2 regions of the Desulfosporosinus meridiei DSM 13257 genome follow, and region 1 is predicted to be linked to the other one. Evidence: riboswitches for the same ligand, from Rfam matches in the RefSeq annotation. Region 1 holds a riboswitch; the other holds the start of a gene.
What was found. Region 1 has a riboswitch for thiamine pyrophosphate ahead of thiD (bifunctional hydroxymethylpyrimidine kinase/phosphomethylpyrimidine kinase). Riboswitches for the same ligand answer to the same signal wherever they lie in the genome.

Region 1 (7,780 bases):
TAAGGGCCTGAATTAACCTGGCGGCGGTATTTGTTCTAAGTTTTGTTGCCCCAACTCCCACAGGATCAAGAATAACGGGAACCCCCAGCTCTTTGGCTTTTAATCCCGCACTAAGCATGCTTTCTATCGTCCGGGAATTCAATGTGCCGATATTTATAACTAAAGCAGAGGCAAAACCAACCATTTCTTCTACTTCTTCGAGATCATCCGCCATTACGGGCGAACCTCCGATAGCCAATACAATATTCGCACAATCATTAACGGTTACATAGTTAGTAATATGGTGGATCAAAGGACTTTTTTCTTTAACAAGACTTAGATTCGCGCTCAGTTTTTCACGAATTTGCATTTTGCTGTCAACCTCCATGTAATAATATGAAATATGCTAATTATGATCATAACCGGTACTGTAGCCCCCAAAAAGAAATCGAACTCAATAAACAGGTGATATAACCAAGTACCCAGTGCACATAAAGCTAAGGTACCCCAATTAACTAATAGATCTGATTGAATTCGCTTATTCTTCAGGAGGAAGTAATCCGTCAACAAGATTGAAAATAATGGGGCGAATACGGAGCCTATTGCATAAAGGAAATTTTCGTATTGTTCGATATTAATAATTATGGCCAAGCCTGTGCCTATCGCAGTTATGACTAGGGCTACGGTTTTCTCATTAAGCTGTGGAAAGATATTAAGACAGGAAACCCCTGCGGAATATGCATCCAGGAAGGTTGTGGTTACAGTTGCCAGGACGATAATTCCGAGGGCGACTATGCCCAGATTAGCAGCCAGCAACATAGCAGCCGGATCAGGGTCATTGGCGATAATAGCAGCACCCAGACCAATAATATACATCCAGCTGCTCCCAATAAAGTATCCGAGCCAGCTCCCCACTGCACCATCTCGCTTGGTTTTGGCAAATCGAGTATAGTCAGAAATTAGCGGCAACCAAGATAAAGGCATGATTACAGCTAGTTCCATAGCCGAGCCAAAGGACATTTCACCAATGCCCTGTTTAGTGAAAAGCTCGTGATTGCGAAAAATGATGGCACTTAAGACTAAGGTTAAAATAAATAGTAAAATTACAGCAAAGTGGTTGGCCTTTTTCCAGCCGCTATCCTTACCAAGCCAGAGCCAAAGCATTATTAAGCCGCCGATAATTAAGCTCCAAACTGTCAGATGATCAAATCCCCAGAGTGTGTTAGTGATCTGATTTACTGACCGAGCCCCTACGATGATCATGACTGCCGTCCAACCCAGTAACTGTAATACGTTCAGGATAGAGAAGATATAGGAACCATACTCTCCAAAGGAGATTCGGGTAGATGCTAAGGCAGGTATTCTCTCTTCGGTTCCGATGATACCTCCCAATACCAAAATAGTTGTTCCTACCAGGTGTCCGAGAAGAATTGCTACAAGTCCCATTTTAAACCCCAAAGGGGCAAGCAGACCTCCGGTTATAATTTCCGCGACGGATATAGAAGCACCAAACCAGAGAGTGGTAAAATTAAGCATACTCAAATTATTTTTTACTGATGAACTCACTCAATTAATCCCGCCTTTTTGTAAAGTGTATAAAAGTGATGGGTAGGCCCTACACCCTTACCAATGGACAATGAATTTTGGATAGCTATGGTTATATACTCCTTAGCTAAGGATATGGCCTTATTTAAGCTATACCCTAAAGAAAGGTTTGCCGTAATTGCCGACGAAAGTGTGCATCCGGTACCATGAGTGTTCTTGGTGGCAATTCTAGCTGTGGAAAAGTAACTGAATTCTCCACCGTCGAAAAGTACATCGATAGAGTCATCTTCTAAGTGTCCCCCTTTGAGCAAGACATTTTTTGCCCCCATCTGATGTATCTCCTTAGCGGCTTCTTCCATTTGCTTAAGATTTTGAATGGACTTATTGGTCATAACCTCTGCCTCAGGAATATTCGGTGTAACCACCATCGCCAAGGGCAATAACTCCTTAATTAGGGTTGCTTCCGCCACAGGATTCAACAAATGGTAGCCGCTTTTTGAGACCATAACCGGGTCTAAAACAATAACCCGAGGAGCATAGTTTCTCAACTCTTCGGCAATTACCTCGATTGTCTCGACTTGCGACACCATACCGATTTTTACTCCGTCGACTTCAATATCGTCAAAAATTGCCTCGATTTGTTTAGCGATTACCTCTCTCGAGATATCTTGGACGGCAAAGACCCCTTGGGTATTCTGAGCAGTGACCGCGGTTATTACGCTCATACCAAAAACCCCATGGGCAGAAAATGTCTTAAGATCCGCCTGAATCCCCGCTCCTCCACTGCTGTCTGAGCCAGCTATAGTCAGTACTTTTTTCATACCGCACCTCCTGTTAATTATTCTCCACGATTAAAAAGAGCACAAATCTCCAGAATAAGATTTGTGCTCTTTCATTGTCATAAAAGAGTGAACTGCTTACCTACGCTGGCATTATCCAGATCAGGTTAATAGGGTCTTAGACTTTTGGGTCTAAATCTCAGCCGGCCAATTCCAGCACCCCTGCCCATAGTATTATTTGTTATAAAACTAACACGGAAAAGATATAAAGTCAATGGACATAACCTATTTCTTAGTTAATATAGCGTACTTGGCGCATTGAAGCACCAGACCTGATCATTCTATTAAAAATTGGCACTAAGATGGGATCAAACTGAATTCCTTGATTCTTAGTTAATTCATTTAAGGCTTGTTCTTGACTCATACCTTTCCGATAGGGACGATTGCTTGTCATAGCATCATAAGCATCAGCTATTGCTAAAATACGACACTCCAGGGGAATTTCCTCTTCCTTGAGTCCCAGCGGATAACCCTTACCATTCCACCACTCATGATGTCTCAATATAAAGTCAGATATTGGCAATAAATCCGGAGCTGATTGGGCAATCCGATGGCCGATTTCACTATGTCGCTGCATCTCTTTGAACTCATCTTCAGTCAGCCGTCCTGTTTTAAAGAGAATGCGATCCGGTATACCTACTTTACCGATATCATGGAATTGGGCCAAGAGTCGTAAGTCTGAGAGAGTCCGCTCCGATAAGGTAATAGCTTCACCAAGCATTATCACCAAATCCTGTAAACGATCCGCATGCCCTTCTGTAATAAAATCTCTAGCCTCAAGTGCTTTCATCATAGCTTGGACAATAGCGCTGCGAGTACTTTTACTGCGATGAAGTTTTTCTCGATACATTCCGTCATCAGCTTCCTTAAACACCTCATCAAGATTGACATTAGTGGTTCCACTTACTGCAAAACCCATCGAGAGGCTGAGGGGAAACTCCTTGTTTTCTAAATTATACTTTTCAACGCCCTTACGAATTCTATAGCAGGCTTTTTCTACGACGGTTAAGTCGCTCTTGGGCAGAATAACAGCAAACTCGTCCCCACCGATCCTAAAGATTAGATCTTCTTCCCGAAAACACTTTTTAATGATGGTCCCGGTTAACCAAAGTAATTTATCCCCTGTGCTGTGACCAAGTGTGTCATTAACGAGTTTTAAGCCATCCACATCACAGACAATTATTCCGACAGGAGAATTGCTATCGTTTCCTTGTAAGGAACGCATTTTCTCTTCAAAATACGTACGATTATAGAGGTCAGTTATAGCATCATGAAAACTAATATGCTCTAACTTTTCTTGAAATTGTTTTCGTTCCGTAATATCTTCTCCAATACTGGCAATTCCCGATACATTACCATCTGCATCAAACAAAAGGGTATGATTCCAGTGAACAAAACGGTTATTTCCGGCTTTAGTCCGGATAGGGTAGATATTATGTACAACAATATCCTTACTGGCTAATACCCCTTTTAACCATCTCTTTGCTTTTCGTCTAAAATCATGGGAAATGAAAACATCAAAGAAATTATGCCCAACAACCTCGTCTTTCTCGTACCCGGTTAATCCCAGAATAAAGTCATTACAGAAGATAATGTTCCCGTCCATATCAATAATCCCGGTAATGAGCTTAACATTCTCCAGCATTGAGCGTAGACGACGTTCAGATTCTCGAAGCATTTTTTCCTTAGACTGGAGTTTTTCGTAATTATACCTTAGTTCTTCTTCAACTGCTTCAAGCTCTTCATAACTACTCTCCAGATCCTTCTGAACTGTCATCTTGTTATAGATTTCTTCCTTTAGACTTATTTCTGAATTTGCCAACTTGCGAAAGTTATCTTGCAGCTCCACGGCCATCCGGCGAAAATTAGTAGCAAGGGATTCTACTTCGATAACTGGGCTATCTACCAAATAATTATTCTCTAGTCCATAAATATTCTCGTTGAGTTCTGAAGTAAAACGAGCTAACTTAGTAAGAGGACGAACAAACCAACGTCTCATTAGGACAGCTAAAACCAGACCTAAACAGACTGTTACCACTACAAAATAGACAGGTAAATAATATAACTGATTCAAGACATAGCTGGCCGGTACTGTAACTCCTAACGACCAGTTAACGCCAACTACCGGAGCATAGGCCAAGTATTTATCACCATCTTCAAAGGTATTCCTAGTAATTCCACTTTCTCCTTGAATCATTTTATTAATGGTATCTTTATAACCTAAAGAAGACCGGTTATACATTCGTCCATTGTAGGTCATAATGAACTCCTCATTAGGATGAGTTATCATCAGTCCATCTTTTTGGACAATAAATGCCTTACTTACTTCTCCATCCTTCGCTGAAATAAGTTCAGTTAATTCAGATAAGTTAATACAACCACCAATTAAACCAACGACCTTACTGCCATTCTTGATAGGAGCTGCGACAACAATAATGTGTCTGCCATTCCCCTTAGAATACAAGGGATCAGATATGATTGTATCCCCTGTTGCCATTACTTTATTAAAATAGTCACGTTCTGTTAGACTTCCTTGGAGCCCGGTATTCTGCAAATAGTTACCTTCCCTATCGGCGTAGAAGAGTTCTTCATAACCTTGATTGCGTTGAACTTCTTCATTTAAATAGGATAAGATCAAGTCCTTATCTCCACTCTTCATTAGGGGGATATTAGCCATGATCTCCAGTTTAGATTCATGGGCATTTAACCACAGACTTACTTTAGAACTTAAAGAATGAGTAAGGGATGTAGTATGAGCTTCCAAATTATTCATTAAGACAGATCTTGTCTTATAAATGGCTAAAAAGGATAATCCGCCCAAGCCGAAGGTCAAGGCCATGATCATCAAAACTGTTACAGGTATCTTAAACTTCTTCTTCTTCATTCTTCCTCCCATGAAGATTCCCATCTTCACCTTAAAAAGCAATATTACTCCTAAATTATATAGAATTCTCTTTAGGTTCTAAAATCCCTCTAAAACCAAGTCACTTGACGATAATATTTTACGATAATTATCTTTTATTCTATATTTCGACAAATGTAATCATTGTTCTGCTAGAAAAAAGTATTTTTTGTTCATTAATAGAAAAATAGCATTAAATATTCAAAAGAAACATTAGTTTGTCTTGCGAATGTGATAAAGTAATATCAAGTGATTCTTAGCTTCAGATGGAGTTTGTCTAAGAGGAATACTTACTCCATCTGAAGCTAAGAATCACTTATCCAGGGACGTAGCAGCCGTTATCTCACATAGAAGATAGGAGTTTACGGCTGGTAGTCATCGGATAAACGAACTCAGCATCAGGAGGAATTACAAATGACAGAACATATTCTCTGGATCGAACTTATTCTTATCGCTATGGTCGGCATTGCCATTATCTTAATCATTATACTTTTAACTCGTTCACGCAATCCTTATGCAAAATTAGAGAATCAATTTAACCTTATGGAAAAAAGCCTTGAGCGCAACGAACGTCTCGTGAATGGCGAAATCGCTAAAAATCGTGAAGAAACCAGCCTGAACGCCAAGCAAATTCGCGAGGAATTAAATCAATCTGTTCGCTCTTTTAATGATTCAGTACTATCTCGAATGTCGGAAATAGCCAACCTTCAAGGTAATCAATTAGACATTTTTTCTAACCAGATGAATTCCCTTACAAAAACAAATGATCTAAAACTAGAACAAATGCGCAAAACCATGGAAGAACGTCTGCTACTGATTCAGCAGGATAACAGTCAGAAATTAGACCTCATGCGGGCAACTGTCGACGAAAAACTAAGCGCTACTCTTGAGCAGCGCTTAGGTGAATCTTTTAAATTAGTAAGTGACAGATTAGAGGCTGTTCACAAAGGGCTTGGAGAAATGCAAACCTTAGCCTCAGGGGTCGGAGACTTAAAAAAAGTCCTGACTAATGTTAAAACCCGAGGAATCTGGGGCGAAATACAGCTCGGAAACCTGTTAGAACAAATCCTCACCCCGGAACAATATGCCTGTAATGTTGCAACTAAGGCAGGAAGCAATGATCGTGTAGAATTTGCCATTAAACTTCCTGCCAAAGACGGGCAGAATAATATCATTTGGCTTCCAATCGATGCCAAATTTCCAATTGAAGATTATGAACGGTTAATTGAAGCACAGGATCAAGCCAATCTCCCACGCATAGAAGAATTGGGAAAGTCCCTTGAAAATCGAATTAAGCTGGAGGGAAGAACAATTAGAGATAAATATATTGATCCTCCCTGTACGACAGATTTCGGAATCTTATTCCTGCCGGTAGAGGGACTGTACGCCGAAGTAATTCGCCGTCCCGGACTTTGCGAACTTCTTCAGAGAGAGTACAAAGTCGTCATAACCGGACCAACTACATTAGCAGCCCTCCTCAACAGCCTTCAGATGGGCTTTAAAACCTTGGCAATTGAGAAACGCTCCAGTGAAGTATGGAATTTACTCAGTGCTGTTAAAACTGAGTTCGGTAAGTTCGTCGACATCTTAGAAAAAACTCAGAAAAAGCTCCAAGAAGCAAGCAACACCATTGATACTGCAACCAGAAAGAGTCGCACCATTGCTCGCAAGCTTAAGGATGTTCAGACTCTTCCTGCAGGCGAAGCGGAGGTAATGCTGGAGCAGGAGTCTGAACAAGATTAATATAACGAGGCTACCCCACCCTACTATTCCAAAGTCTCCGATAGCCCCCATTCTGCTTAAGAAGCTCACCATGCTTACCTCGCTCAACCACCTGACCTTTGTCGAGTACCAATATTTCATCCATCTTTTCTAAACCCGTTAATTGATGGGTAATCACTAAAGTAGTACGCCCTTCCATAAGTTTATAGACTTCCTCCCAAACGTCACGTTCAGTTATTGGATCAAGGCCTTCCATAGCTTCATCCAGGATCAGAATCGGAGCATTCTTTAGTAGTACTCTGGCAATTGCCAATCTTTTCCTCTGCCCACCTGAAAGCTTAAATCCACCCTCCCCGACAAAGCTGTCATATCCCTTCGGCAATGATTGAATAAAATCATGGAGCTTTGCTTTTTGGGCGGCTGATTTCACTTCTTCATCACTGGCCTCAGGTTTTGCCAGAAGAAGATTCTCGTGAATTGTGGCATTGAAAATATGAGTTCTTTGCGTTACAACACCTACGTAGTTTCTGGCCTCTTGTTGAGAATATTCACGGAGTGAGTGCCCCCCCAGCTCAATACTGCCCTGATCGAACTCCCAAAATCGGAGCAGTAAATTTACAACGCTTGTCTTGCCTGCACCACTCGCCCCAACAATGGCTACCCTACCCTTTGCAGGGATTTTAAAGGACAGCCGATGTAAAGCCCAAGGCTCCCTCTCCCCATATTTAAAGCTGACTTCCTTAAAGACCAGACTCATATCTTTAGGTAGAGAAACCATTGATTGATGATCTTT
Region 2 (7,780 bases), 970 kb from region 1:
CAGTTCTGCTCTCCACATTTATCGCCTTTGGAAACATCGGTTTTGCACTCAGCCCCCTCATACTCGTTCCCCTATTTCAGAACTATGGTCTCAGAGCGACAATTTATACGATTATCCCAGGTATCATTGTCGCGCTGTTATTATACTTTTTCGCCCCCAATAATCATGTACTTCGCGGGGGAACTACCCCACCTACTCTGGCCGAGGTATGGCTTTCCTTACTGAAAGCTCGCCAAGAACTTTTAGCCATTACTAGTGTCATTGCCATCCGTGCTTTGGCCTATACCGGTTTGTTAACCATTCTCCCCTTATATTTCCATGCACAACATCTTTCCTCTATAACCTCCAGTCATTTAGTCTTCATAATGCTCTTTGCTGGAGCAATTGGAGGGATTTTAGGGGGGTATATATCGGATCGATTTGGCAGGAAACCTTTAACGATCGGTTCTCTGGTTCTAGCTACACCATGCTTTTACGGTTTCCTTTACACAAATGGCACATTGAGCGTTGTTTTCCTAGCTCTTGCCGGTGCCTGCTTGTTATCCAGTTTTTCCGTAACTGTGGTTGCAGCTCAAGAAGCCATTCCCAATAATAAGTCTCTCGCCGCCGGGTTAACGATGGGATTCGCAGGAGGGGTAGGGGGCCTTCTGGTAATTCCTATCGGGAGAATCGGAGATCTTTATGGCCTATCAACTTCGATTTCGGTATTGTTCTTACTACCACTTCTTGCTGGACTTACTGCATTATTTATGAGAAATCGACCTGCCGCAAATGCACAACGGATTGCCGCACGGTAATTATTGTTACAGTATTCAAACTATTAATTGTAAAAAAGAATCTTTTCACTTCTACCATAATTTGTCTTACAGCCCGTTATTCATGAGATTTCTGGCCTTTTATATAGGGTTTCTGCTCAAATTCGGAATCGATTCCGAATTTGAACTGCCATGTCTGGAGCCGTGCCGAGTTTTTATTCCTAAGAGCGTCCCTTGGGCCGCAAAATCAACAGCCATCGGCAGGTGAGGCATTTTCCCCTCTGGCAGGCTTTAATACTGGAGCGGATCAACAAATCGCTTGTTGTTGAATCCGTTATTTTTAGATCTTTTTTACCGATCAATTCGCCGCCGGTGAGGAGAAACATAACCTTGGAAATAATCGGTTCGGCGCAAGGGCAAATATGCCCTCAATGTTATAACAAAGGTCAGGCGAAGGGTCTTCAGCTGCGTATTTGCCATACCGACTCCCCTTCTCCTCCTATGATCGATTGAACAGGGATTTATTCCTCAGTCAGGTCAAAGCGGTTATTCCGGGTTACGGATACCAACAGGTATTTCAACAAATCCAATAATGTGGTTAGTCCTTCTTATCTTATGCACCTTGTCCGGCAGGGGTTACCCTCGTCTGGGGTATTTATGACAAAATAATGGCAAAACCGTAAAGTACCTAGGCACTTTACGGTTTTGCCATTATTTTGTCACCAGTGAGGGCTTGAACACATAACCTATGAGTAAGGCTGTTCAAATCCATCTTCTCTTATGGGAGCCTTTCCTCCGGAAAAGCTTATGAATAAGCAGAGGAGCTCGAAAATCATGGTGAAGGGAATAAGCGAGCAGACACCGTAGATTAGCGCGGCCGAAATTAACAGTATTAAAGATCAGACCGGCAGAATGCTGCTTTACAGCTCCGTCGAGATCGGACGGCGCATGACGGAGGCTAAATCCATGGTCAATCATGGAGAATGGGGAAAGTGGAAATTCGGAATCGATTCCGAATTTGAGCTACACCCAAGGGATTATCCTCTGGGGAATTCCCGAGGAGAATACTCTCACCGCCAATCAAGGTGCAGTCACCAAAGTGCAAGGACTCTTCCTTACTAACAACGTGAGTTCATTTATTTAATATTGAAAGCTCCCCGCATAAGCTCATAAATTAACTCTTCAATTCCTTCTAAAGGACGAGGCTTCCTTGAACTTACCCAGTCGCTAATGGCAGCATCCAGAGTTCCGAAGAACATCTGCCGACCCACTTTTATATCCGCTAAAGTAATTTCTTCCTTTTGTACTCCTTCATTAAGAACTTGTTCAATTAAATGAAAGTACTCTCTTAAAGGCCCAGAAATAGCTTCTCGAATTTTTGGGTCAGATTGTCTTAACTCAATCTGCGTAACTATTGCCAAAGATCGATTTTCCTGCATGTATTTAAAATGAGTCCGAATTAAACAAAATAAGCGTTCTTTAGTTGTCGTACATTGCGCTATTGATTGTTGGATCTCACGAATAAAATTCCCCATACGATCCGAAAAAAGGCTAACCAAAATATCTTCCTTATTCTTAAAATATAAATAAATAGTTCCGTCTGCTACTCCAGCCAGTTTGGCAATTTTAGATACTTGGCAAGTAAAATAGCCGTATTCCGCAAAAGCCTCCGTGGCCGCATCCAGTATAGCATGATATTTCTCCTCACGGGGCTTAATCATCAAATCATAAACTCCCTTCATCTAGACCTTCAAATAGTTTAGATAAATTTAATTTCTATCCACTTGATATCATATCATATATTTAATTTTCCTACATCATCTTCCGAAACATCCACTTCTTGTAAGTGGATGTCCTTATTCTAGCTTCAGTAGGGCTAGACTCCCTACTGAAGTCTCGACGTTCAGCTTTAGCAGAACAAGTTCACTTACCGTAAACTTGATTTAGCATTGTCTGGCCTTTATCAGTCAGTCCCCAAAAAGTAAATGTTTCTGGTGAATGGAAGCCACAATCTTCACAGTGCCCACTGCAGCGATTCATTCCACAACTCGGGCTGCATGCTTGGCCAAAGATTTCTCGACAAATATATCCCATGTGTTCCATCTGTTCTAAAGCGCTTTCAATTTCCTTTAAGGAATAGCCTACCTCAAGTGCAAGCTGTGACATTGATAAGGTAGCTTCTTTACGAGACAAAACTTTCAAAATATCTGTAAGCAATCCGATTCACTCCCCAGGGTTTTTTCAATCACTGGATGCCAAGAAACATTCCGATATGGAGAATAAGCCAACCCACTATAAAACTAAGTAAAAGGTTATAGGCAACGCCAAAACTTGTCCAACCAATACTATGTGACTCTTTATAGGTCGTTACAACAGAAGCCAGACAAGGGATATACAGCATATAGACAACTAAAAAAGTATATGCTCCTAATGGAGTCATAGCTCCGGTCATGGCTTGGGCAATCGACTGGGATGCATCTGCAGCAACACCATATAGAATTCCTAAGGTTGAGAGAGTTGTTTCTTTAGCGGTAAAGCCAAACACAATCGCCACCATAATCCTCCAGTCAAATCCTAAGGGTTGTCCAATAACGGCCAGCCATCCTCCCATCTTACCTGCCCATGTCTCATCCATAGGGACTCCCTGGGGATAGGAACTTAAGACCCAAACCACAATTGAAGCAACTAAAATAAACGTCCACGCCCTTCTTAGGAAGGAATAGGTTTTTTGCCAGGTGGGCAATAAAATATTGCGCAGAGTAGGAATGTGGTATAAGGGAAGTTCCATAACAAAGGCTGAGCGTTCCCTTTGTTTAACGACTCTTCTTAATAAGATTGCTGAGAACATGACTAGAATCATGCTTAAAGATAAAAGACTAATCATAATAACGGCACCCATAGATCCTGGAAAAAAGGCTGCCACAACAGCACTCATTACACCTAAGCGCGGAACACAGGGAATCAATGGGTTAATTAACATGGTAATCAAGCGATCTTTAGGATCTTCTAAAGTTCTTGTTGCCATAATGCCCGGTACATTACAGCCAAACCCGGACACCAAGGAGAAAAATGATTTTCCATGGAGTCCCATGAGCTGCATAAACCGATCTCCTAAAAATGCAGCCCGTGCTAAATAGCCACTATCTTGCATTAAAGAGAAAAAAGCAAAGAATATTGCAATTTGAGGAACAAAAGCCAGAACTGCACCAACTCCAGCGAAAATTCCATCTCGCACTAAACTTTGAATAGCAACAGGAATCTGCACCTTCTGCATCAGACCTACAATCATATCTGCGGCCCAAGCCATTCCATCTGACACAGCACCACCTAAAGGTGCACTTGCAACAAAGGAAAACCAAAATACTACAGACAATATTATCAACATAATTGGATAACCCCATAGCGGAGATAATATCCATTCATCCAGTCTATCCGTCCAAGTGCGTTTTATCGGGCCCTCGTGTATCTTGAATTCTGGCAGGATCTTAGAAATATATTGGTACTTGGCATCCGCTATGGTCATTTCAAATTGATCTTTGCTCCACCCTTCAACTTCATAAGCCTGGAGCAAATCTTCTCCAGGCAAGGTATCCGTATCTTGCAGTACGTATTTTATAGAATCTCCTGAGTCACAGCAGGAATCATTATTCTTCGACCCTTTGGATGTCTGAGGTATACTCCTCCAGGTCTGTCCAATTTCCGAATCCCGTTCTAAACGTTTAATAGCCAACCAACGCAAGGGATACTTTGTCGCCCAGATTGTATCCGCTAATAAATGCTCCATTGCTTGAATCCGTCTTTCAAGTTCCTCTGGATAAGGAACCTCATCCCTTACAGGATCTTTTTTAAGCTTTCCCACTCGGATTGCCTCAGACAAGAATTCTTCGACTCCTTGTTCTTTGGCAGCAATGATTTCAACAACTGGCACATTTAAGACCTGGGCTAATTTATTAGAAAGTATTTTTATGCCTGCAGAATCAGCTAAATCCATCATGTTTAAACCGATTACAACTCTTGGCGCTAGCTCAAGAATCTGAAGAACTAAGTAAAGGTTTCGTTCAATATTTGAAGCGTCAACCAAAGCCATAACGACATCTGGTTTTTCGCGCAGAATATACTCACGCGTAACAATCTCTTCCTGAGAATATGCGGTTAGACTATAAGTACCCGGAAGATCAATCAGTTCAATTTGTTCATTGGCCCTCTGAATTACTCCTGATTTTCGTTCTACAGTTTTTCCCGCCCAATTTCCTACTTGTTGATTTGATCCAGTCAAAGCATTAAAAACTGTACTCTTCCCAACATTAGGATTACCCATAAGAGCTATTTTCATGACTCCACCGCCTCCTCTCTACGCAACACAAAAATTATGTCCTAGCGGCACCTCTATACGCACAATAACAATAATGCGGTTTTATTAACAATCGATATCATATAAAAATTAAATAATCAGAGCCTGATAGATGCTAAATCCGGGCAATTTTAGTAGAACTCGGCTAACGACTTGCTAACGATGGTTCCAGAAGATTTTGCTCAGGTACAGAAACTATTATCTTAGCACATTCCCCACGGCGCATAGCTAAATAATACCCTTTTAAACGAATCTGAAGCGGGCCACCAAATGGAGCACAACGTACAACTTCTATTTCTACTCCCGGGACAATTCCCATATCCATCATTCTTCGGCGCAACGCACCTCCGCCCTCAATATGCTCAACACGCGCCCATTCCCCAGGTTTTACATCCTGTAAAAAGCGTTCCATCAGTTCCCCCCCTTTATCAAAACGATAACCATTCTCAGGCCTAGTTGAAAATATAACTGAGAATACATCTCACTTCATTTACAGAATACTATTCATTTAAAACCCTGTCAATAATAAAATTCGAATTGCCTAGGGCGGTTCCTAACAACAACACATCGACCATTGCACCAACGCGTAAAGACATGATATACTTAAAGTAGTATTATATGGTAACAGGGGAGCTGGAGTTACTGGCTGAGAGGGACTATTGTCCGACCCTTAACCTGATCTGGGTAATGCCAGCGTAGGGAGCAGAGATAAGAACACGCCGCATTATTATTTGCGGTGTTTTTTTATATATTTCAACCAAATTAATAGGGAGGAAAGATTATGGCAAATATTATTATGGCTCTCCAAGTTGTTCCCAAAGTTGAAGAATCACGCATCTATGAAGTTGTGGACGAGGCCATTAAAGTAATTGCAAAGAGTGGAGTCACTTACGAAGTCGGCCCAATGGAAACTACTATGGAAGGAGAGCCTGACCAACTCTGGGCAATTATTAAAGAGGCTCAAGAAGCTTGCATTCGGGCTGGCGCATCCAGAGTAATGTCCTATATCAAGATGGATTACGTCCCTACAGGCTCTACAATCGGCGAAAAAATTGATAAGTACCGCACCAAATAGATGATCAAAAAGAAGTGGAAAGATAGAATTCCTTCACTGCTATTCTTCCTCTTTCTTCTCGGGATGTGGCAGTTCCTTACTATCGCCGCTCAAATCCCCCTTTGGATTCTTCCTACTCCTTCACAAATCGCTCAAGCCCTATGGGAAACACGCCAACTCTTATGGATGCATACTCTAACGACATTACTGGAAACAACTGTTGGGTTCCTTCTCGCCGTTATCTTCAGTCTAATAACCGCTGGTATTATGGTTTTATCCCCTTGGATTAAACGACTTATTTATCCGTTTTTGATTATATCTCAGACCGTTCCACTGATAGCCGTAGCCCCCCTACTAATTCTTTGGCTGGGATATGGCCTCGCCCCCAAAATTATTATCATTATTATCGTTTGTTTTTTCCCAATCACGATTAGCCTTATTGAAGGATTAGAATTGACTGATCGGGACCTACTTAATCTCTTGAAAAGTATGGGGGCCACACGTTGGCAAATCTTTTACATTGTTCGCTGGCCTCATGCCCTGCCTTCATTTTTCTCAGGCCTTAAAATCGCCGCAACTTACAGCGTCATGGGAGCTGTTATTGGGGAATGGCTTGGTTCTAGCTCCGGTTTAGGGGTATATCTGACCCGCTCGTCCCATTCGTTTTTGACAGATCGTGTATTCGCAGTAATTTTCACCATTACCCTATTAAGTTTTGTTTACTTTACACTTATCTCTGCTCTTGCTCGAATTGCCTTGCCCTGGATCGCTAAAGATCCGGACGATAATCTTAACTAGCAGGTATTTTTCATCAAGCTAGAATTTATTGGAAAGGACTTCTATATGAAAAAATTACTTTCTTTATTAATAATCTCTCTTTTACTGTTTGGATGCAGTGCAAATCCTTCAACAACTGATTCCTCTAAAGTAGAATCAACCACTGAAGTAACTCTTATGCTCGATTGGACTCCTAATACAAATCATACGGGTATCTTTGTAGCAAAAGACAAGGGGTACTTTGCAGAAGAAGGGCTAGCTGTCAAAATCCTGGAACCTTCCAGTTCCGGAAATGTTGAGCAGCTAGTTGCTGCAGGCAAATCAGACTTTGGAATTAGTCAACAAGAACAAGTTACTACGGCACGAGCTAATGAGGTTCCGATTGTCTCCTTAGCGGCAATAATTCAACATAACACCTCCGGGTTCGCATCTCCAACCATGAAAAACATCCATAATGCTAAAGACTTCGAGGGTAAGACCTACGGTGGGTGGGGACTCCCATCTGAAGACGCTATTTTAAAAGCACTCATGGAAAAGGACAAGGCTGATTTCTCAAAGATAAAGATGATTAATATTGGTGAAGCCGATCAACTAACCTCCTTAACAAAGGATATAGATTTGACTTGGATTTTTTATGGTTGGACAGGGATAGAAGCAGAATTACGCCAACAACCATTAGACATGCTTTGGCTAAAAGACGTCGATCCTGCTCTAGATTTTTATACTCCTGTTGTAATTACCAACGAAGCTACCATCAAATCTCAACCGGAGCTCGTAGGAAAATTTATGAAAGCTGTAAGCGCCGGGTATCAGTTTGCCATTAAAAATCCGGCCGAATCCGCC

Region 2: linked by a shared signal. The riboswitch ahead of DESMER_RS13015 (thiamine-binding protein) and the one ahead of thiD (bifunctional hydroxymethylpyrimidine kinase/phosphomethylpyrimidine kinase) in region 1 are both predicted to bind thiamine pyrophosphate.

What each region holds. Positions count from the first base shown of each region.
Region 1 covers NC_018515.1:1,863,615-1,871,394, reverse strand. The annotation lists gene thiM (hydroxyethylthiazole kinase) at 1-349, opposite strand, end outside; gene cytX (putative hydroxymethylpyrimidine transporter CytX) at 328-1,545, opposite strand; gene thiD (bifunctional hydroxymethylpyrimidine kinase/phosphomethylpyrimidine kinase) at 1,542-2,345, opposite strand; TPP riboswitch at 2,426-2,537, opposite strand; gene DESMER_RS08570 (diguanylate cyclase domain-containing protein) at 2,596-5,247, opposite strand; gene DESMER_RS08565 (DNA recombination protein RmuC) at 5,680-7,008, shown strand; gene cydC (thiol reductant ABC exporter subunit CydC) at 7,019-7,780, opposite strand, start outside.
Region 2 covers NC_018515.1:2,831,593-2,839,372, forward strand. The annotation lists gene DESMER_RS12990 (MFS transporter) at 1-797, shown strand, start outside; gene DESMER_RS24745 (hypothetical protein) at 1,107-1,235, opposite strand; partial or broken gene DESMER_RS23065 (DUF3102 domain-containing protein) at 1,623-1,815, shown strand; gene fadR (fatty acid metabolism transcriptional regulator FadR) at 1,892-2,476, opposite strand; gene DESMER_RS13000 (winged helix-turn-helix domain-containing protein) at 2,679-2,972, opposite strand; gene feoB (ferrous iron transport protein B) at 3,001-5,088, opposite strand; gene DESMER_RS13010 (FeoA family protein) at 5,252-5,518, opposite strand; TPP riboswitch at 5,723-5,825, shown strand; gene DESMER_RS13015 (thiamine-binding protein) at 5,888-6,181, shown strand; gene DESMER_RS13020 (ABC transporter permease) at 6,182-6,958, shown strand; gene DESMER_RS13025 (ABC transporter substrate-binding protein) at 7,004-7,780, shown strand, end outside.